DNA from 2 places in the Gordonia sp. NPDC062954 genome. Region 2 is predicted to be linked to the other one. Evidence: riboswitches for the same ligand, from Rfam matches in the RefSeq annotation. Region 2 holds a riboswitch; the other holds the start of a gene.
What was found. A riboswitch is a leader RNA that binds a small molecule or an ion and turns the genes downstream of it on or off. The one in region 2 is predicted to bind cyclic di-AMP.

Region 1: it holds a riboswitch for cyclic di-AMP, as region 2 does, so the genes downstream of both, ACIGKQ_RS00955 (C40 family peptidase) here and ACIGKQ_RS03450 (transglycosylase family protein) in region 2, are expected to answer to the same signal.

What each region holds. Positions count from the first base shown of each region.
Region 1 is NZ_JBITWL010000001.1:208,903-219,080, reverse strand. Features, by position in the region: gene ACIGKQ_RS00990 (c-type cytochrome) at 1-38, opposite strand, end outside; gene ACIGKQ_RS00985 (heme-copper oxidase subunit III) at 100-711, opposite strand; gene ACIGKQ_RS00980 (hypothetical protein) at 855-1,367, shown strand; gene trpD (anthranilate phosphoribosyltransferase) at 1,393-2,466, shown strand; gene ACIGKQ_RS00970 (Lrp/AsnC family transcriptional regulator) at 2,513-2,791, opposite strand; gene ACIGKQ_RS00965 (DEDD exonuclease domain-containing protein) at 2,820-4,580, opposite strand; gene ACIGKQ_RS00960 (hypothetical protein) at 4,824-5,054, shown strand; cyclic di-AMP (ydaO/yuaA leader) riboswitch at 5,163-5,343, shown strand; gene ACIGKQ_RS00955 (C40 family peptidase) at 5,358-6,065, shown strand; gene ACIGKQ_RS00950 (C40 family peptidase) at 6,287-7,279, shown strand; gene ACIGKQ_RS00945 (hypothetical protein) at 7,307-8,842, shown strand; gene ACIGKQ_RS00940 (glycosyltransferase family 4 protein) at 8,842-9,960, shown strand; gene ACIGKQ_RS00935 (long-chain fatty acid--CoA ligase) at 9,995-10,178, opposite strand, start outside.
Region 2 is NZ_JBITWL010000002.1:176,914-187,091, reverse strand. Features, by position in the region: gene ACIGKQ_RS03485 (MFS transporter) at 1-225, shown strand, start outside; gene ACIGKQ_RS03480 (DUF2771 family protein) at 229-804, shown strand; gene ACIGKQ_RS03475 (cold-shock protein) at 782-1,195, opposite strand; gene ACIGKQ_RS03470 (hypothetical protein) at 1,432-1,641, shown strand; gene ACIGKQ_RS03465 (flavin reductase family protein) at 1,656-2,186, shown strand; gene moaA (GTP 3',8-cyclase MoaA) at 2,183-3,271, shown strand; gene ACIGKQ_RS03455 (MoaD/ThiS family protein) at 3,274-3,522, shown strand; cyclic di-AMP (ydaO/yuaA leader) riboswitch at 3,748-3,958, shown strand; gene ACIGKQ_RS03450 (transglycosylase family protein) at 3,965-4,615, shown strand; gene ACIGKQ_RS03445 (DUF6328 family protein) at 4,819-5,322, opposite strand; gene ACIGKQ_RS03440 (molybdenum cofactor biosynthesis protein MoaE) at 5,319-5,768, opposite strand; gene ACIGKQ_RS03435 (molybdenum cofactor biosynthesis protein B) at 5,765-6,265, opposite strand; gene moaC (cyclic pyranopterin monophosphate synthase MoaC) at 6,258-6,728, opposite strand; gene ACIGKQ_RS03425 (hypothetical protein) at 6,763-6,951, opposite strand; gene ACIGKQ_RS03420 (helicase-associated domain-containing protein) at 7,030-9,369, shown strand; gene ACIGKQ_RS03415 (RtcB family protein) at 9,504-10,178, shown strand, end outside.

The DNA of each region.
Region 1 (10,178 bases), on a different contig from region 2:
TCGTCGTTATCCGACGGTCGCGGTGGAGATGAACTCATCTGTGACTCTCTACTAAGCGGGCGGACTGAGATGTGCTGTTCTGCAGGAGGCCGGGACCGGCTACCTGATGAAGTAGATCGTGACGAAGAGGCCGATCCAGACGATGTCGACGAAGTGCCAGTAGTAGGACACCACGATGGCAGCGGTGGCCTGTGCCGGCGTGAACTTCGACAACTTGGTGCGGATCAGCAGGAAGACGAAGGCGAGTAGACCGCCGATGACGTGCAGGCCGTGGAACCCGGTGGTCATGTAGAAGACCGAACCGTAGGCGCTCGAGCTCAGCGTCGTGCCCTCGTGAATCATGTGGTAGTACTCGTAGCCCTGTCCGGCGACGAAGAACGCGCCCATCAGGAAGGTCAGTACGTACCAGCGGCGCAGTCCGAAGACGTCACCGCGTTCGGCCGCGAACACACCCATCTGGCAGGTCACCGACGACAAGATGAGGACCGTCGTCACCGGGATCGCGAGAGTGAGGTTGAGCTCCGTCGGCTCTGGTGGCCACCCCACCGAGGAGTTGGCGCGCGCGACGAAATACATCGCGAACAGTCCAGCGAAGAACATGAGCTCACTGGACAGCCACACGATCGTGCCGACGCTGACCATGTTGGGCCGGTTCAGCGAGTGCACGCGCGAGGTGATGGCTGTTCCTGAGGTACCTACAGCGCTAGTCACAAAATGAAGTATGACGGTTCGTAGTAAGGGCTGACCACTTGGGTCCGATATTCACCGGAACTTTTTGTTTCGTCGCTGGTAGTCGCCGGTCGCCGACTGTTCCGGCGTGTCTGGACGAGCATGGTTTCCTGGAGGTGTGACGGGTGATTCGAGCTGGTGGACCGGAGGCCTCGCCGGTGCGGCGTGACCTCAACGGCCGCCCGGTGGAGGTGGGCCGACTCACGCGGTTGCGTGACCGGGTACTGGGCCGACGTGAGGTGGCCGCGCAGGTGCAGGTCGACGACCCGAGCCTGGTGGTGGTCGTCGAATCCGCAGACGATGCCGTGGCGAGTTCGACTGCCCTGGCCGACTCGGCGTGGCGGGCCGACGACGAGGTGGTGCTGCGTCATGTGCTGCGACTGCCCTCCTCGCAGGTCGACGACGCGGTCGCGCTCGCCGGGCTGGACGGGTACCAATCCGCCAAGGTGGGGCCCGTCGACGGACTCGCATCCGACACCGGCACTGCCGACGAGGTGATCGTCGTGCTCGCTCGGGTGCAGCTGCTCGATGCCATGCATCTGTCGCAGGAGCGCTCACGGATGGCCAGCCTCGGTTCGCGACACGGTGGCGAAGTGCTGCGCTGGCAGGTCCTGCAGCCACCGGTGGCGGGTCGCTGATCGGCGGGCCACTACTGTTTTCTCTGTGAGCAGCACGGACTCTTCCGCGTACACCTGGCCGCACATCCTCGGACGCGTCACCGACCGGATCGATCTCACCGTCGACGAGGCGTCGTGGGCGATGAACGAGATCATGAGCGATGCCGCGACCGGCGCGCAGATCGCTGCATTCGGTGTCGGGGTGAAGATGAAGGGCGCGGCTCCCGCCGAACTACGCGGCCTGGCGTCGGCGATGCTGGAGCACGCGGCCCTCGTCGAGGTGAGTCGGCCGGCGGTGGACATCGTGGGCACCGGCGGAGACCGCTCGCACACGGTGAACATCTCCACGATGACCTCGATGGTGGTGGCTGCTGCGGGTGTGCCCGTCGTCAAACACGGCAATCGTGCGGCGTCGTCGAAGAGCGGCGGTGCCGATGTGCTCGAAGCCCTCGGCGTCGACATCACGCTCGGGCCCGACGCGGTGGCGCGATGCGTGGACGAGGTGAACATCGGCTTCTGCTTCGCACCGGTGTTCCACCCGGCGTTCCGGTTCACCGGACCGCCCCGCAAGCAGATCGGTATCCCGACCGTGTTCAACGTGCTGGGGCCGTTGACGAACCCGGCGCGGCCCTCGAGTGGCCTGATCGGATGTGCGTTCGACGATCTCGCGCCGGTACTGGCGCAAGCGTTCGCCGACCGTGGCAGTTCGGCACTGGTGGTGCGTGGCGACGACGGACTCGACGAACTGACCACCACGACCACATCCACGGTGTGGCAGGTCGTCGATGGTCAGGTCACCCGGCTCGCTCTCGATCCCGCCGACCTCGGGGTCGAACGCGTCGAACTGGCCGCCTTGCAGGGTGGCGATGCGCAGCGCAACGCCGCTATCGCGCGCGATCTGTTCGCGGGCACCCGCGGTCCGGTGCGCGATGCCGTGCTCCTCAATGCGGCGGCGGCGCTGGTCGCATTCGAACAACGCGCCGTGCTGACCGACAGCGGGCTGACGGATGCGATGGTCGAGGCGATGACCCGCGCGGCTGCGGTGCTCGACGGCGGTGACGTCGCCCGTCTACTCGAACGCTGGGCGTCGCTCAGCGCCGAACTCGCCGACGAGCGCTGAGATCCGCATCAGGCCGAGACCCGTGTTGGTCGGGGACGCGCCCTGTTCACTCCTCGCCGATGGAGAATCCGCCTTCGACATCTGACCGCGAGTAACTGCGGAATGCGATGTGAGTGGCGCTGTGGGTCACCCCGGGCAGTCGATTGATCTTGCCGGTCACCACGTCCGCGATCTGGTCGTGGTCACGCACCTTGATCTTCGCGATCAGGTCCACGTCACCGGCGCACGAATAGACCTCCGACACCCCGGGGATGTCGGCCACTGCCTGCGCGGTCTCCGGGATCTGGTGGACGTCGGCGTGGATCAGGACGATGGCGGTGATCATGGTTGACACAGTAGTGCGGTGCGTCGTGTCACCCGGCGCGACGGGGCGACTCGCGTGCGTCGTGAGCGACACGCGACCAGGCCGACCATCGTTGTGCGCATGCGCCCGGCAGAACGAACGGCTCGCTGGCCCCGACGATGCGCGCGCCGGGTTCGGTGACCCAGCGGTAGAGCAGCGCGGACTCCTCGGCGGGCGCCCCGAACAGGGGGCCGACACCCGGAAGGACGGTTTCGGCGGCGGCCACGAGGGTGTCGACCACCGGCATCGGCGGCACCCCGCGACGCGCGACGCCTGCACCTGCGAGACGGCCGTGTCTGATCACCGCCAGCTCCCATCCGTGCTGCTCGTCACGCCGGGCCACCACCAGTTCGGCGATCCGATTCAGTGCGGACAACCGCTGACATCGCGCGAGCACGTCGATGGTCGCCGACAAGCGGTCCCGGTGGCGGGCGGCGCTCTCGAACATCTGCATCTCGGACAGGTGTGTCAGGCGATCGGTGAGTGTCGCGAGCGCCACGTCGGAATCGCCGGTCATGACATCGCGGACAGCCGAGACCCGAGGCAGATAGTCGGGGAGTGTCAGCGGCCGATCCGAAGCGGCGTGGCAGCCTCCGATGCGAGGCCCACCGGCCGCCTCGGAACGGCACCAGTGGTGGGAGGCGGACCCGCTGCGTGTCGTGCAGCTCCGCAGACCGGTGGCCGCCGCGAGCATGTCGGCAATGGTGGCGGCGGTGGTGCGATTACCGATGGGGCCGATGCTGTCCTCGGTCGGGGTGCGTGAGACCTTCAGACGAGGGAACCGTTCACCGGTCAGCACCACCCACCACCCACGATGCGGTTGCGTCGAGCGGCGGTTGTAGGCGGGTGCGTGGGCAGCCAGCAGGCGCAGTTCGCGTACTCCGGCTTCGAGCCCATGAGCGCATTCGATGTGATCGACCCGTGTGGCCAGCCCCACCATCTCACTCATCCGCGGACGCGGGTCGCTGCCGGTGAAGTAGGACGACACCCGCCGACGCAGGTCCACCGCGGTACCCACATAGAGGACCTCGTCAGATGGCCCGCGAAACAGATACACCCCCGGCCGCGCCGGCAGACTCTGCGCCATCGACCGCTTGGCACGTAGGCGTGGATTGGTCCGGGGCAGATAGGCGGTCAGCTCGCGGTAGGTGCCGACACCCTGGTTGCCGACCCGTTCGAGCAGATGGTGCAGCACCTCGACGGTCGCCCGGGCGTCGTCGAGCGCGCGGTGGGTGGGCCGAACCGAGACGTTGAATAGGTCGGCGAGGACCGACAGCCGCACCGACGGGGCCTCCTCGCGGGTGAGAACGCGACGCGCCAATGTGACCGTGCACAAGCTGGTGTCGAACGGCCATTCGATGCCGAGGGCGCGGGCGTTGTGCCGCAGGAAGCCCATGTCGAACCGTGCGTTGTGGGCCACCAGGATCGCTCCTCGGGCGAACTCCACGAACGAGGAGAGCACCTCGCCGATCATGGGCGCATCCGCAACCATCGCCTCGGTGATCCCGGTGAGCGTGACGATCTTGAGCGGGATCGGACATCCGGGGTCGACGAGGGTGGCGAATTCGCCGATCACCTCGCCGCCGCGGATCTTGACGGCCCCGATCTCGGTGATCTCATCGTTCGCCGCGCTGCCGCCGGTGGTCTCGAGGTCGACGACGACCATCGTGGTGTCGAACAGTGAACGGTCGAAATCGTCGTCGTCGAGACCGGCGTCACCGTCGAGATCGGAAAAGGAGAGTTGTCCGTCGCCCACCGCCTTGATACCCACGCACCGAACATTAGTTCGATGCAACGACAGATGCTGATGTGACAGGCGGGAACGGTGGGTTTGGTGTCCTTCGCGCCGATTCTGTCGGTGGTCGTTCCTACGCTTCATCGCAAGCGACGAATCGGGCCGGAGGGTGACTCCGACACGCGTCGACATCCCGACCGTAGCCAAGTGAGATGGAGATCACAGATGTACGTCGATTGCCAGACCTGCCCGGGCCGTCCGGCCGCCTGTGACGGATGCATGATGCAGGTCCTCTTCGATGCCCCCAACTGCGAAAACCCGGTGGGTCAAGGTGGAGGAAAGGTCACGGAATCGGGCCGTTCGCCGGACGCGGTGATCGACGCCGCGATCGATGTCTTCGTCGATGCTGCGATGGTCACCAGAGCGTCTGCAGTATCTGCAAGAACGAGTAAAACCACTGTTCAAGAGGCTGTTTCGGGGCAGCGCCTGCGGATTCTGCGCGCTGGTTGAGATTTCGGTGCGCGACCGGCATAAGTCGGTCGGTGGACAGACCCGCATTCGATTTCGTAACCTTTCCGAGACCTTTTCAGAGCGTCCCGCTCCAACAGGAGTGGTCTGGATCGGTCACCGCTCAATCGCCCATCTGGGCGAACCGGGGAACCATCAGTTTCGGAGCAATCCGAATTGGGGTGAATCGCGCATGCCCGACGACGCTGTTTGTCGTCGGATGTGCTGCGTAGGGCCATTCTTCCGGCCCGAATCCGACAGCTAACCCGGTCGGCGGTCGAAGGGAGAGCAAGGAGAAGTCGCTTCGTGGCGAAACATCGTTTGGAGCAGCCCAACCGGGGCAGCAAAGTGGCCAAGCGCGCGGTTGTGGCCGGGTCGATCACGGTCGGCTCACTCGCCGCTGCGGCAGGTCCCGCGCTCGCCGCACCGGTTCACGTGCCGAACATCGGCAGTTTCGAACTTCCTGGGGTCGACAGCAAGCAGATCCCCCAGCAATTCCAGGAGCCCAAGGCCGCTGCGCCGCAGGCCGCCCCGGTGGCCAAGAACCCGGCTGCCAGCGTCGAGATCCCGAACATCGGCACCTTCACGGTCCCGGGTCTCAACAACGACCAGATCCCGCAGCAGTTCCAGCCCAAGGGTGGCGGCGGCGGCATCCTCGGCGTGCAGCCCACCGTGGCGCAGAAGGCCGTGAGCAACGCCGAGAGCAAGATCGGCTCGCCGTACTCCTACGGCGCGGCCGGGCCGAACGCGTTCGACTGCTCCGGCCTCGTCTACTGGTCGTACAAGAAGGCCGGTAAGACCATCCCCCGTGACAGCTACGGACAGCTCGGCGGCGGCACCCCGGTCGCCTCGATCGCGCAGGCAAAGCCGGGAGACGTGCTGATCTTCAACGGTGGCGGCCACGCCGGGATCTACGCCGGCAACGGCAAATTCGTGCATTCGTCGACCTACGGCACGCCCGTGAAGAAGGACAACGTCAGCAATTGGTCGCTGACCGGAATCCGTCGTTACTGAGCGATCGGGTCGCAGCACGGAGTGGACTTTGTCGGGCGGATCACGTGATCACGTGATCCGCCCGACACATCACGCGGGTCCGTGGTCGACCAGTGGCGTCGACCGCCCGGTGATGTGGGGGAAATGGTGGTGAAGAGGTGACAGCCGTGGTTTCCGGCCGGTCGGGGACACGCAGACGACCCGTGCCGGTACTGCTCGTCGCGGTCCTGGTCGCGCTGGGAATGGTGTCCGGGCAGTTCGGTGCCGCGATGACCGCCGGTTCGGCGGCGGCGGCTCCGGTTCGCACTCCTGACCAACTCCTCACCGAGTACAAGAAGCTGAGCGACGACGCCGAGAAATCGGCCGAGGCGATGCACAACGCCCAGATCGAATACGACAAGCAGCGGCGCATCGTGGCTCAGGCGAAGAAGGCGTCGACCGAGGCCGATCGCACCCTGGCATCGACGCAGCAACGGCTGGAGAACTACCAGACCCGGGTCGACTCGGTCGTACGTGCCAGCTACAAGGGTGCGCGGGTCAACCGGCTCTACGCTGTCCTCGTCAGCGACTCGCCGCAAGCGCTGCTCGACCAGATGTCCGGTCTGGAGCTCATCTCCCGGCAATCCGCGGCAGATCTCCAGGGCCTCAAAGACGCCCGCGCCACCACCACCGAGGCCAAGCGGGCGGCAGACAAGACGGCGGCCGATGCGACCGCGGCGGTGGCCGCCGCGGAGAAAACGCGTGGGGAACTGCAGGCCAAGCAGGCGAATCTGCAACTGCAGGCGGTGCAGATCCGGGCGGTCTATGAATCGATGACCGGTAAGCAGCTCGCTGCCCTGCGCGGCCCAGATTTCGACTTCGACCCCCGGCTCGTGCCCAAGGGAACCTCGTCGGCTCTCGTCGCGGTGCAGGCCGCGCTGACTCGTATCGGTGATCCGTACGTGTGGGGCGCGACCGGGCCCAGTTCGTTCGACTGTTCGGGTCTGATGGTGTGGGCCTACCAGCAGGCCGGCAAGACATTGCCGCGGTCCAGTGAAGCGCAGAGCGGGTCCGGTCAACCGGTCGATCGACAGAACCTGAAGCCCGGTGACCTGATCATCTACTACTCCGACGCCCACCACGTCGGCATGTACGTGGGCGACGGTTACGTGATCCATGCCTCGACGTTCGGCGTGCCGGTGAAGGTCGTGCCGATCGACGATGCCGGACCGTACAACACCGCCCGTCGGTACTGAGTGGCGATCGGCGACGGACACGTGCCGGTGACCGGCAACCAGACGGATCGGTGGCGCCGAGCCCCGGGCGCACTCCTCGCTGTGCTCACCGTTGCGGTCCTCGCCGGTTGTGCGGCCCCGGCCGAGCAGGGCACGCCATCGAGCAGCGCGTCCACCACCGCGACGACGTCGCTGAACGTCTTTGAACAACAACGTGCGGACGGCGTACAGCGAACGCTCGACGATCTCAGTGGCGCGCTGAGTGCAGGCGATGCAGATCGGGTGGACGGGCTCATCGATCCGGCCGCCACACCCGAGTTCCGTGCCCGACTGCGCGCCGCTGCGGTCAACCTCTCCGGCAGCGTCGTGAGCGCGGAGTCCCCGCGACCAACCGCCCCACGGCCGTCGACCGCGCCGCTCTCGTCGCCGCCGACGACCGGCCGCGTACCGAACTCGTCGGCGCCCCCCAGATCACAGCCGAGTGGTTCGTCCCCCACGGTCGCGACCGTGGCGCCGCGCGGAACTGCACTACGGCTCAAAGATTTCCGATACGAGGTCGCGCCCACCACGGAGGCGGAGGTGCTGGTGCCTGCGGACCTGCAGCAGCGACTCGACGCGCAGGGGAGTTCGGACTCGTGGGTGGCGCCGATCGAACTCCGGTACGCCCTCGGCGGCGCGAGCACCCCGGGGGTCGACGAACCGGATGTGGTGGTGGGCATGCAGCTGGTGATGGCGCGCTACGGCGACGACTGGACGGTGGTCGGTGATGGCGCAGCGATCGGTGGTGACGCCGCCCCCACCCAGTTGTGGGATCTGCCCGGCCTGGGAGCATCCGATGTCCAGACATCCGGCGGCACCTCGGTGATCGCCTCGTATCCGGGGACCGTTGAGGTGGTCGCGCGTGTCCGCGAACTCGCGCCGGGTTCGGTGGAGGCGGTGACGGCGTTCTGGGGTGAGGACTGGCCCCGGCGGGCGGTCGTGGTGGCGACCGCCCGCCCAGGCGAGTTCCGGACGTTGACGCGCAGCGCCGGGACCGACGTCGCCGCAGCTGCCGCCGCAACCGTCTACAGTCGTGTCGACACTGACGACGGCGTGGCGGTGGGGCAGCGAGTGGTTCTCACGCCGGGTGCCGCGCGGCTGTCGAATGCGGCACTCGGCGTGGTGCTGCGCCACGAGCTCACCCATGTCGCAGCGCGCGTCGACACCGCGGCGGGCGCGCCGCTGTGGATCACCGAGGGAGTACCGGAATATGTCGGACGCAACGGCACCTATACCCGGTTCGCGGATGCGGCACCGGATCTCGCTGCTGCCGTGGACGTCGGCGACCTCCCCGCGGATCTACCGGCCGACCGCGACTTCGCGGTCGATTCCGACGGCGCACGACGTGCTTACCAGTCCGCGTGGTCGGTGGCGGCCTATGTCGCCGACCGCTACGGCGAGGACCGCCTGCGTGAGCTCTACATCGGGGTCGCGGCCACCGACGACACCGCGCAACAGGATGAGGCCATCGTGGACGTGCTCGGTGTGTCGCGTACCGAATTCGTCGCGGGATGGCGACGCTGGCTGAGCACCCAGGTGCGCTGATGCGACGTACTTTGTTGGTGACCAACGATTTTCCGCCCCGGCCGGGCGGAATCCAGTCGTATCTGCAGAATTTGGTGGATCTGATGCCGCCCGAGGAAGTGGTGGTCTACGCACCGCGATGGCGGGGACACGAGGAGTTCGACGCCGCGCAGGCCTACACGATTGTCCGTCACCCGACGTCGCTGATGTTGCCGACACCGGCCGTCGCGCGGCGTGCCGCCCGGCTCATCGCGACCCATGACATCTCGACGGTGTGGTTCGGTGCCGCCGCACCATTGGCGACGCTCGCCCCGGCGATGCGGCGGGCGGGGGCACAACGGGTCGTTGCGAGCACGCACGGGCACGAGGTCGGCTGGTCGATGCTGCCGGTCGCCCGGCAGGTGCTCGCCCACATCGGTCGACACACCGACGCGGTGACCTTCGTGAGTCGTTATACGCGTGGCCGTTTCGCATCCGCGTTCGGTGCGCACGCCGCACTGGAGTACCTACCGCCGGGCGTGGACACCGACCGCTTCGCGCCTGATCCCGGCGCACGTCGGCGCCTACGCGACCGGTTGGAACTGGGCGATCGTCCGACGGTGCTGTGTCTGTCCCGACTGGTGCCGCGCAAGGGTCAGGACGTCCTGATCCGGGCGCTGCCGTTGATCCGTCGCGAGGTCGGTGACGTGGTGCTGGTGATCGTCGGTGGTGGCCCCTATGCGGAGCACCTGCATCGGCTCGCCGACGACGACGGGGTCGGCGACCACGTAGTGTTCACCGGTTCGGTGCCGTCGGCGGAGCTACCCGACTACCACAATGTCGCCGACGTCTTCGCCATGCCGGCCCGCACCCGTGGGGGAGGGCTGGACGTGGAGGGGTTGGGCATCGTCTACCTCGAGGCATCGGCCACCGGGGTGCCGGTGGTGGCCGGACAATCCGGCGGAGCACCCGAGACCGTGGTGGAAGGCGTCACGGGCACCGTGGTCGACGGGACCGACATCGACGCCGTGGCGCTCGCCATCACCGCGGTCCTCAGCGATCGCTCCGCTGCCGCCGAGATGGGTGCCAACGGACGCGAACACGTGCTGCAGAGCTGGCAGTGGAGTGCCATCGCGGCACGTCTACGTCAGCTGCTGTAGCTCGAGCCGCCCGCCTGGCGCCGTGCGATGTCGGCTACCGCGCGTAGATCGCGTCGATGTCGTCGGAGAACTTGTCGACCACCACATTCCGCTTGACCTTCAGCGTCGGCGTCATCTCGCCGGTCTCCTCGGTGAAGTCGTCGGCGAGCACCCGGAACTTCTTGATCGCCTCGGCGTGCGAGACGGTCTCGTTGGCGGCGTCGACCGCGCCCTGCACC
Region 2 (10,178 bases):
TCGCTGATCCCCGGCATCGGCGGACGTCGACCCGACTACGCCGAACCGACGGTGGCCTTCGCCGCGATCGGCGACCCAGACCGGCCGTGGCGCCGGGGCAGCCACGGCTCGCCCTCGACGGCACCGACCCGCGCGCACCGGGCACCTCACGATCCTCGCCGGCCCGATCTCGACCCCGGCCGGACAACCCCTCCGACCAAACCCCACCACACAGGACGGCACTAGACGGTGAATCTCAGCAGTGCAGACAAGAAGGTCATGGCCATCATCGCGGCGGTGGTCGTCGCGTTCGTCGTGATCGTCGGCGGGGCCGTCGCGGTTCTCACCAAGGACACCTGGTCGGGCGATCACCCCGACGAAGATCCGTATCTGCAGCTCGCGGTGGGTGATCGCCTGGTGCGCGTGGAGCCGACCCGGATGTGTGATGTGTTCCTGCGCAACTGCGAACCAGAAGACCCCACCGCGATCGACGTGGCCCGGGTGCCGGTGCCGGTCGGCGAATCGATGATGTTGTCGGTGTCTCAGGACATCGCCGAATGGCCGTGGAACCTGGTCGTGCAGTATCTCACCCCGAGCGGGCCCGACGGCACGATCGTGCCGATGCGGTCCAATTCCACCTACACCACGGTGCTGCACTCCACCCCGGACCGGATCCTGATCGCGATCGAGGTGCAGCTGCCGTCGGTCGTCTCCGCCGGCGACGACACCGTCAGCATGCGCGGCTATCTCGCCGCGGACACCTCTCCGGAGGGCATGCAGTTGCCGGGCAGCGGCGCGGCGCTCAGTGCTCCAGCTCGCGGGTGACCGCGCGAACCACCTCGGAGATCCGCTGGGAGGTCTTGCGGTCGGGGTACTTGCCCTTGCGCAGTTCCGGCTGCACCGCACCTTCGAGCAAGGTGATCAGATCCGCCACCATGCCGTGCAGTTCATCGGGGGTGTGCCGTTTGGCGTCCTTGCGGGCCGCCTCGCGGGTGTTCTTCGCGACGCTGGGTGCGGGATCGAGCACAGCCACCTTGAGCGCCTGCGGTCCGCGGCGGCCGGCGGCCATCCCGAATTCGACGCGCTGCCCGGGCTTGAGCGTCTCCACGCCCTCCGGAAGCGCGGACGAACGGACGTAGACGTCCTCGCCGCTCTCTTGCGACAGGAAGCCGAAGCCCTTCTCCGCGTCGTACCACTTCACCTTGCCGGTCGGCACTGCGCTCACCCTCATCTGCGTTTTCGGACGTGTCATGACAAAAGCGCCCCTCACCTGACCCAGCAGCCGTCCCGAACCCGGGCCGGCCCTCCATCAGATGAGCAGAGGCGCCAATGAGGCACAGTCTAGCCAACGGCCGGCCCCACGGTCACATGGAATACCCACGACCGGCCGAGCCGAGCCGGCTTCTCGACGCACGCCGCCACCAGACGGCGCGGTGTTCTACCGTGGAGGACATGCAGAGTCACTCCACTCCCCGCCTCCTGCAGGCGGCCGGGGTCGTCTTCGCGATCGGGCTCGCCGCGATCGTCGCGTTGTTCGTGACGCCGCTGGTCACCGACGGCGACACGGCGCCGACCTTCGTGTATCTGCTGACGATGTGTGCCCCTGTCGGATTCATCCTGGGCATCGCGTTCGCGCTGCGATCGGGACGGAGGGCGCGGTGAGGGTCGACTCCGTGATGCCCGTCGCCGACGATCTTCGTCCGGCCGCCGATTCGGACACGCTCCGCCAGGCCTACGGCTGCTTCCCGTCCGGAGTGGTCGCGGTGGCCTGCCGGCTCCCCGACGAGAACGGTACCGCCGCTCCGGCCGGGATGGCCGCGAGCGCGTTCACCACCGTCTCCCTCGAACCGCCGCTGGTGTCGCTGTGTGTGCAGAACACGTCCACCACGTGGCCGCGATTGCGCACCGCGCCGGCCATCGGGGTCAGCGTGTTCGCCCGGGACCAGTCCGACCTCTGCCGGCAGCTCGCCGGGCCGGCGGAATCCCGGTTCGACGGCATCGCCCCGATCCGCACGGACGACGGCGCGGTCTTCATCCCGGACGCGGCGGCCAGCCTGTCCTGCTCGTTGTTCAACGAGATCCCCGCCGGCGACCACACCCTGGTGTTGCTGCGTATCGAGGCGCTGCGCTTCGACCCCGGCGTGGAGCCCCTGGTCTTCCACGCCAGCACCTTCCGCTCCCTGGAAGCACTTCGGGACGGCCGATGACCATCGTCGGACTCGGGCTCCCCACCACCCCGTCGGATCGGGTGGAGCCCACCGATGCGCCCACCACTGGCCCGCTGCGCGACCGCTTCGGCCGGGTGGCTACCGACCTACGCGTGTCGGTGACCGACCGCTGCAACCTGCGCTGTACCTACTGCATGCCCGCCGAGGGTCTCGACTGGCTGCCGACCGACGAGGTCCTGCGCACCGACGAACTGATCCGGGTGATGACGGTCGGGGTCCGGGATCTCGGCATCCGATCGATCCGGTTCACCGGTGGCGAACCGTTGCTGCGCCGCGACCTCGAGGATCTGATCTCAGCGATGTCGGCGCGCCCAGAGCGTCCCGAGATCGCGATGACCACCAACGGGCTCGGTCTGGCCCGCCGGATCGATGGCCTGGTGGCGGCGGGGCTGGATCGGGTGAATATCTCGCTGGACACGGTGGATGCGACGCGGTTCGCCGAGATCACACGACGCGACCGGCTGCACGATGTACTCGCCGGCCTCGCCGCTGCCCGGTCGTCCGGGCTCAGCTCGGTGAAGGTCAACGCGGTGCTTGCCGATCACGACGACCTCACGAGGCTGCCCCAGCTGGCTCACTTCTGCCTCGACCACGGATATCAGCTACGCATCATCGAGCAAATGCCACTCGACGCTGATCATCGGTGGGACCGCGCGTCGATGGTGACCGCCGATGAGATCCTCGCGAAGCTCAGAGCCCACTTCTCGCTTCGCCCCGATCCCCGACCGCGGGGTAGCGCCCCCGCGGCCACCTGGCTCGTCGACGGCTTCGACGTCGACGGTTCCCCGGCGCGCATCGGGGTGATCGCGTCGGTCACGCGGCCGTTCTGCGGTGACTGTGACCGCACCCGGTTGACCGCCGACGGCGCGCTACGCAATTGTCTGTTCGCGCAGGGTGAGACCGACCTCCGCGAGATCGTGCGCGGAGGGCTGACCGGCCACGACCTCGACGACGCGCTCGCCCGTCGCTGGCGTGGCAACACCTGGGCCAAGTCGGCCGGACACGGCGTGAACGATCCGGGATTCCTGCAACCGAGCCGGCCGATGTCGGCCATCGGGGGCTGACCGTGCACGTGACCATCCGCTATTTCGCTGCGGCGCGCGCCGCCGCCGGAGTGGAGTCGGCCGTCCTCGACGTGGACGACGAGGCGACTCTGGGTGATCTGGAGGCCGTGCTCGGCAAGGACAACCCCGACCTCGGACGGGTGCTCGAACGGTGCTCGTATCTGCGGGATTCGGTGGCGCTGTGTGACCGCGGGGCCCGGCTGGGTCGGTGCGACACTCTCGACGTGCTCCCGCCGTTTGCCGGTGGCTGACACCACATCTCGTGTGTGAGCTTAGTCACATAACGGAATGATTACGGCTAGGACACGACTCGACCATCAGGCCGTGAGCAGGCAGGACGCGAAATCTGAGTCGAAAGCTCCACTCGGACGCGGAAAACAGCCTTGCCAACAACGTGATTAGCAATGCGAGAAGTCGTAGTGTGACTCAACGACGCCCTCGGGGGGTCACGAGAAAGTAACCAAATGCATAACGTCGCATCGGCCGCGCCGAACCTCGCTCCACCGATGAGACGCACGAGAACGACATCTAGGAGCGAGGACGGGGGACCCACCTCCCGCAAGGGAACGGATGCCGATACGACGTCCTTGGGGTCAAGTCCCGCCAATGACAAGCGTCAACGGCGGGGCCGGGCACCTCTCGCCCGAACCCGACAGCTGACTTCGTAGGCGCGTGGAGAGAGGAAACGCAGCAATGTCCGGACGTCATCGCAAACCGACGACAGCCACCACCACCAAGACCTTCGCGAAGGTCGCGCTGACCGGGGCCGTCCTCGGCGGCGGCGCCGCTCTGCTGGGAACCGGAACCGCCAACGCGGCCACCGACGCCGAGTGGAACCAGGTCGCGCAGTGTGAATCGGGCGGCAACTGGTCGATCAACACCGGCAACGGCTACCACGGTGGCCTGCAGTTCAGCCCGAGCACCTGGAGCGGCTACGGCGGCGGCGAGTTCGCGCCGACCGCCGATCAGGCCACCAAGGAGCAGCAGATCGTCGTGGCCGAGCGTGTGCTCGCCGGCCAGGGCAAGGGCGCATGGCCGACCTGCGGCACCGGGCTGTCGGGCGCCACCCAGCGCTCCGCTCCGGCCGCACCGAAGCCTGCTCCGGTCCTGCCCAAGCTGCCCGAGCTGCCCGCTCCGTTCGATTGGGCCACCGCCCCCGACGCCGGGAGCACCGCGGATGTGAACAAGCAGATCGACCAGGCGCTCGGCCAGGCGATCGACAACAACCAGGTCACCCCCGAGGTACGCGACCTGTGGAAGGCCGCCAAGCAGAGCGGTTACGAGCTCACCCCGGATCAGATCGACCTGTTCAACCAGCACAAGGATCAGCTGCCGAATCCCTGATCGACAGCTGAGCACAGCCCGCACGGGCCCCTAGTCGAAGGGCCCCGCACGACGGCCACGCGCCCGTGCGGGGCCCTTGTCCATTTCTCGGGCTGGTGTGCCCGACCCACCACGGAGACGGTGCCCGATGGACGCGAAACGGCGCCCACTCGACGGGACGGGGCATGCGCCGATGTCGGCGAGATGGAACGGTCGAACTCGGGTCAGTCGTCGCCCAGGCGTCGGCGCTCGTTGAAGGGCAGCACCACCCACATACACACGAAGACGACGACAGCGATCACCGCTGCCGCCAAAGCGGCCCATCCGCCGAACACGATGTCGAAGATCACCGCGAGCACGCCGGTCAGTGCCATGCCGAGGAAAGTGATCCCGATCAGGGTCAGTCGATGCGCTCGGTGCACCAAGCGATCGATCGCATGCCGGCGGAACAACAGTCGATGCAGTGCGACCGGTGAGATCAGGGTGATGGTCGACAACACCGCGCACACCAGGCTGATCACGAAGATGTACTGCTGCCGCGAGGTGAGTTCCTCGAAGCCCTCCTGGAACGGGACGGTCAGCATCAGGCCGGTCAGGATCTGACCGCCGGTCTGCACAACCCGCAATTCCTGCAGCAGGCTCGCCCAGTTGCGGTCCAGCTGCTCGGTCCGGGTCTCGTTGCGTTCGGCGTCGCGCGGCGGTGTGGTCTGGTCGCGGTCGGCGGTCACGCCGACCCCACCCACTCGTCGGAGCCGTCGCCGAAGTGCTGATGCTTCCACACCGGCAGCTGTGCCTTCACCTGATCGACCAGTTCTGAGCAGGTCTCGAACGCGGCCCGACGGTGGTCGGCGGCGACGGTCACCACGAATGCGACGTCGCCGATCGCCAGGTCACCGACCCGATGTGACACCGCGACCGCCCGAACCCCCGCCGTCTGCGTCACGACGCCCTCAACCACCTGCCGCAGCACATCGGGAGCGGTCGGATGTGCCGAGTAGTCGAGTCGGGTCACCTCGCGGCCGCCGTCGTGATTGCGCACCGCACCGACGAATCCCACGACGGCGCCGGCACGTCCGCCGGCTGCCCGGGTGACGAGGTCCTCGTGCTCACCGAGTGCGATGGGCTCCGCAGCGAGTGCAGCCCGCACGACCTGTACCGGCGCGAAGTCGCTCACTTGTGATCGCCTCCTCGGATCTGGTCGAGTGCATGGTCGAGTACCCCGTCGAGCACCGACAAACCATCCCGAACTCCGCCGGGCGACCCCGGCAGGTTGATGATCAGGGTGGACCCGGCGACACCCGCGAGACCACGCGAGAGCACCGCGGTCTGCACCTTCGGCAATCCCGCCGAACGGATGGCACCGGCGAGGCCGGGAACCTCCAGATCCAGCACGCCCCGGGTCTCCTCGGGGGTGCGGTCGGTGGGCGACAGTCCGGTACCACCGGTCGTGATGATCACATCGGCATGAGCGTCCACGCCGGCGCGCAAGGCCGAACCGACCGGAGGCCCGTCGGAGACCACCCGGTGTTCCTCGACCACAAAATGTCGCGCGGTGAGCCACTCACTGATGATCGGGCCGGTTCGATCGGGATACTCACCGCGACTTGCACGGGTGGACGCGACCACGATCCGGGCGACCCGCGGATGGCCGCTGGTGGCGGGGTCAGTCACGGTGCCACGGTCCGGATTTCCCACCGGTCTTCGCCAACAGACGGATATCGGTCATGCTGGCCCGGCGGTCGACGGCCTTGACCATGTCGTGCAGGGTCAACCCGGTCACCGCGATGGCGGTCAACGCCTCCATCTCCACACCCGTCTGACCGCTGGTGGACACGGTTGCGGTGACGTCGATGTGGTCGTCGCCGATCGAGAAATCGACCTCCACCGACGACAACGCCAACTGGTGACACAGCGGGATGAGTTCGTCGGTCCGCTTTGCCGCCATGATGCCGGCGATTCGCGCGGTCGCCAGGACGTCGCCCTTGGGCAGCTTGCCGTCGCTGAGCAAACCGATGACCTCGGCCGTCGTTCGGAACCTGCCACCGGCGACCGCACGCCGCGTGGTGGCGGCCTTACCCCCGACATCGACCATGTGCGCCGCGCCGCTCGAGTCGATATGACTCAGACCGGTCATGTCGGGCGATCGGCCCTGGTCGGACACCCGCTTGTCAGCGGTTGACGACGGTCTTCGACTGCACGAAGGGAAGATCCTCGAGCGGGATCGGGAATTCGACATCGCCGAACGGTGAGAGCGCACCCGAGATGTGGGTGGCGAACTCCGATACCGCATGTTCGGCGGCGTCGCCGTTCCCGTCCTTCGGCCAGCCGTTGTCGACATACTTCTTCTTCTCAGCCACGCGCTCATTGTGCCATGCACCCCGGTGCGCCGTGCCGGCGAAACCGGCGCGACGTCGGCGCTCAGTAGAATCAGCCGAATGAGTGCGGATGACCAGGGACTGAGCCTGGCCGACGATCTGGCGCTGCGCAGCGACGACGAGCTGTTCGAGTTGCTCTCCGCCCGCCCGGATCTGGCGTCGCCGCCACCGGCGGGCACCGGGGTGCTGGCGTCGCGCGCGCTGGCCGCCGCGTCGTCGGCGCTGGTCGGCGAAGACCTCGACCTGCTCGACGTGGCGGTGCTCGAGGCCATCATCGGACTTGGTACCGGGTCATCGGGCCGCATCCCCGCCCCGACCTCGGTCGACGCTGTCGTCGCGGCGCTGTCCGGCCGCGCCGACGACGACGAGATCATCGCGCGCGTGCATCACCTGCGCACGCGTGCCCTGGTGTGGGGACCCGACGACGCGATCGTGTCCGGCGCACACGCGCCTGCGGCCCTCCCATGGCGGGCGCACCACCTCACCGGGCCCCTGGCACGGCAAACCACCGAGCAGTTGCAAGCCCGCCTGGACGGCCTCGACGAACGCCAACGCTCCCTCCTGGAAACCCTGTCCCGGGGACCCGCTCTCGGACGCAGCCGCGATGCAGCACCCGACGCCGATCCCGACCAGCCGGTGGCCCGGCTCATCGCCGACGGTCTGCTCGCCCGCGTCGACTCGCAAACCGTTGAGTTGCCACCGATGGTCGGGCAGCTCCTGCGCGGCGAGCCACCACTTTCCACCGCCGATCTCCGCAGACCGGCCCTGCACGATGCGGCGGCGAAGAAACGGTTCTCGCACGCCGCCATCGACGCCGCGGCCGGCGGCGAGGCGATCGAACTGATCCGGCATACCACCACGCTGATCCGCGCACTCGGGGCAACGCCGGCGGCGGTGCTGCGCAGCGGGGCCCTCGGGGTGCGCGAGTTGCGCAGGCTCGCCAAGGTGACCGGCCTGGAGCAACAACGCGTCGCCTTCGTCGTGGAACTCCTCGCCTACCTTCGGCTGATCGACGCCGGGTTTCCCGAACCGGCACCGGCCACCGACAACGGTGAACTCGCCTTCGCCCCGACCGCGACGGTCGACGCGTGGCTGCACCACACGCCGGACCGTCAGTGGGCGGCGCTGCTCGGGGCATGGCTGGACATGCCGCGCCGGGCGTGGCAGGTGGGTGAGCCGGACCGCGACGGCAATGCGCTCGCCGCCCTGTCGGGCGAACTCCACGACTCCTACGCCCCGCTGCAACGGCGCGCCATCCTCGAGACCCTTGCCGACGCCACCCGATCGCTTCCCGTCGGCATCGATGCCCTGGTCAGCGCGTTGCACTGGCGGCACCCGCGACAGATGCGCCGATACCCCCGACGGGTCGTCGAGGAGACGCTGCGCGAGGCACGCGAGCTCGGGGTGGTCGCCCACACCGCACTGACCGGGGTCGGACGCGCGGCGATCGACCCCGGAGAACCCGACAACGCGGAGTCACGTCTGCTCTCCGCGATGCGGGTGGCACTGCCCGAACCGGTCGACCACTTTCTCGCCCAGGCCGATCTGACCCTGACCGTTCCCGGGCCGATGACCCCGGACCTCGCCGAACAGGTGGACCTGGTGGCCGACCTCGAATCCGGGGGTGCGGCCTCTGTGTACCGCGTGTCGGAGAGCAGCGTGCGCCGCGCACTCGACGCCGGACGCAGCAGCAGCGAGTTGCTCACGATGTTCACCGCGCACTCCAGCACGCCCGTCCCCCAGTCCCTGACCTATCTGATCGAGGACGTCGCTCGCAAACACGGACAGTTGCGGGTCGGGGTGGCGTCGGCGTTCGTGCGGTGCGAGGACGCCACCACCCTGGCCGCGGTGCTGCGAAGCAACGCCGCCGAACACCTCGCGCTGCGGGCCTTGGCCCCGACCGTCGCGGTGTCCCAGGCGGATGTGCGGGAGGTGATCGACCGGTTGCGCGAGGCCGGATTCGCTCCCGCCGGTGAGGATTCCAGCGGAACCCTGGTCGATCTGCGGGAACGCGGCTCGCGGGTGAGTGTCACCCGGGCGCGCCGCCAACCGCAGCAGCGACGCCCGGTGGCATCGCCGGAACAGCTGCGTTCGGTCATCTCCCGGATGCGTTCGCAGGACCGCGCGGCGTCGGCGCGCCCCGCGGCGGCCGATCCGTCCGCAGCGCCGGTCCGCGCCTCCGGGGGCGGCGAATCTGCCACGGCGCTCATCCAATTGGCGCTGCGGGTCAACCGTCGGCTGCGGGTGGACTACGTCGACGCGCAGGGTTCGGCCAGTCGCCACGTGGTCACCCCACGCACCCTCGGCGCCGGTCAACTCATCGCCATGGATGCGGGAAGCGAGGAGGAACAACGCTTCTCGTTGCATCGCATCACCAGTGTCGAGCTCCTCGAGAGCTGACTCACCGGAGAACCGGGACACCACGCCGAAACTCTCTCGACCGGGCCGACCCACCAACGTACGGTGAGTGCGCCACCCCATCGAAGGGCGAGCCCGTCGCGTACCGCGGCAGGCCCCCGCGACCCAGGATCGTCATGAACACCCGCTTCCCCGTTGCCCTTTCGGGCGCTCGTGCGTCGACTCTACTGTGGACCGACGAGGAGTCGATCGAGCACGAGGCGCGCAACCAGCTGCGTCGCGTGTCCGCCCTGCCCTGGGTGCACGGGGTTCGTGTCATGCCCGACGTCCATGTCGGCAAGGGCGCCACGGTCGGTTCGGTCATCGCGATGCGCGACGCCGTCTGCCCGGCGGCGGTCGGTGTCGACATCGGGTGCGGAATGGCCGCGGTCCGGACCGACCTCGTCGCCGACGACCTGCCCGACGACCTGTCCGGGCTACGGTCGGCGATCGAGTCGAAGGTGCCGGTGGGATTCACCTCGCACGCCCGACCGGTCGATCTGCGCCCGTTGCAGGTCGGTGGCGGCTGGGGTGATTTCTGGCAGCGGTTCGACGAACTCCACGACGGCGTACAGAAACTGGATGGCCGGGCGCACAAGCAGTTGGGCACACTCGGCGGTGGTAACCACTTCATCGAGGTCTGTCTGGACGACGACGACGCGGTCTGGGTGATGTTGCACTCCGGATCGCGCAACATCGGCAAGGAACTCGCCGAACGCCACATGTCGATCGCGGCGAAGTTGCCCCACAACGCCGATCTACCCGACCGTGACCTCGCGGTGTTCCTCTCCGGCACAGCCGAGATGGATGCC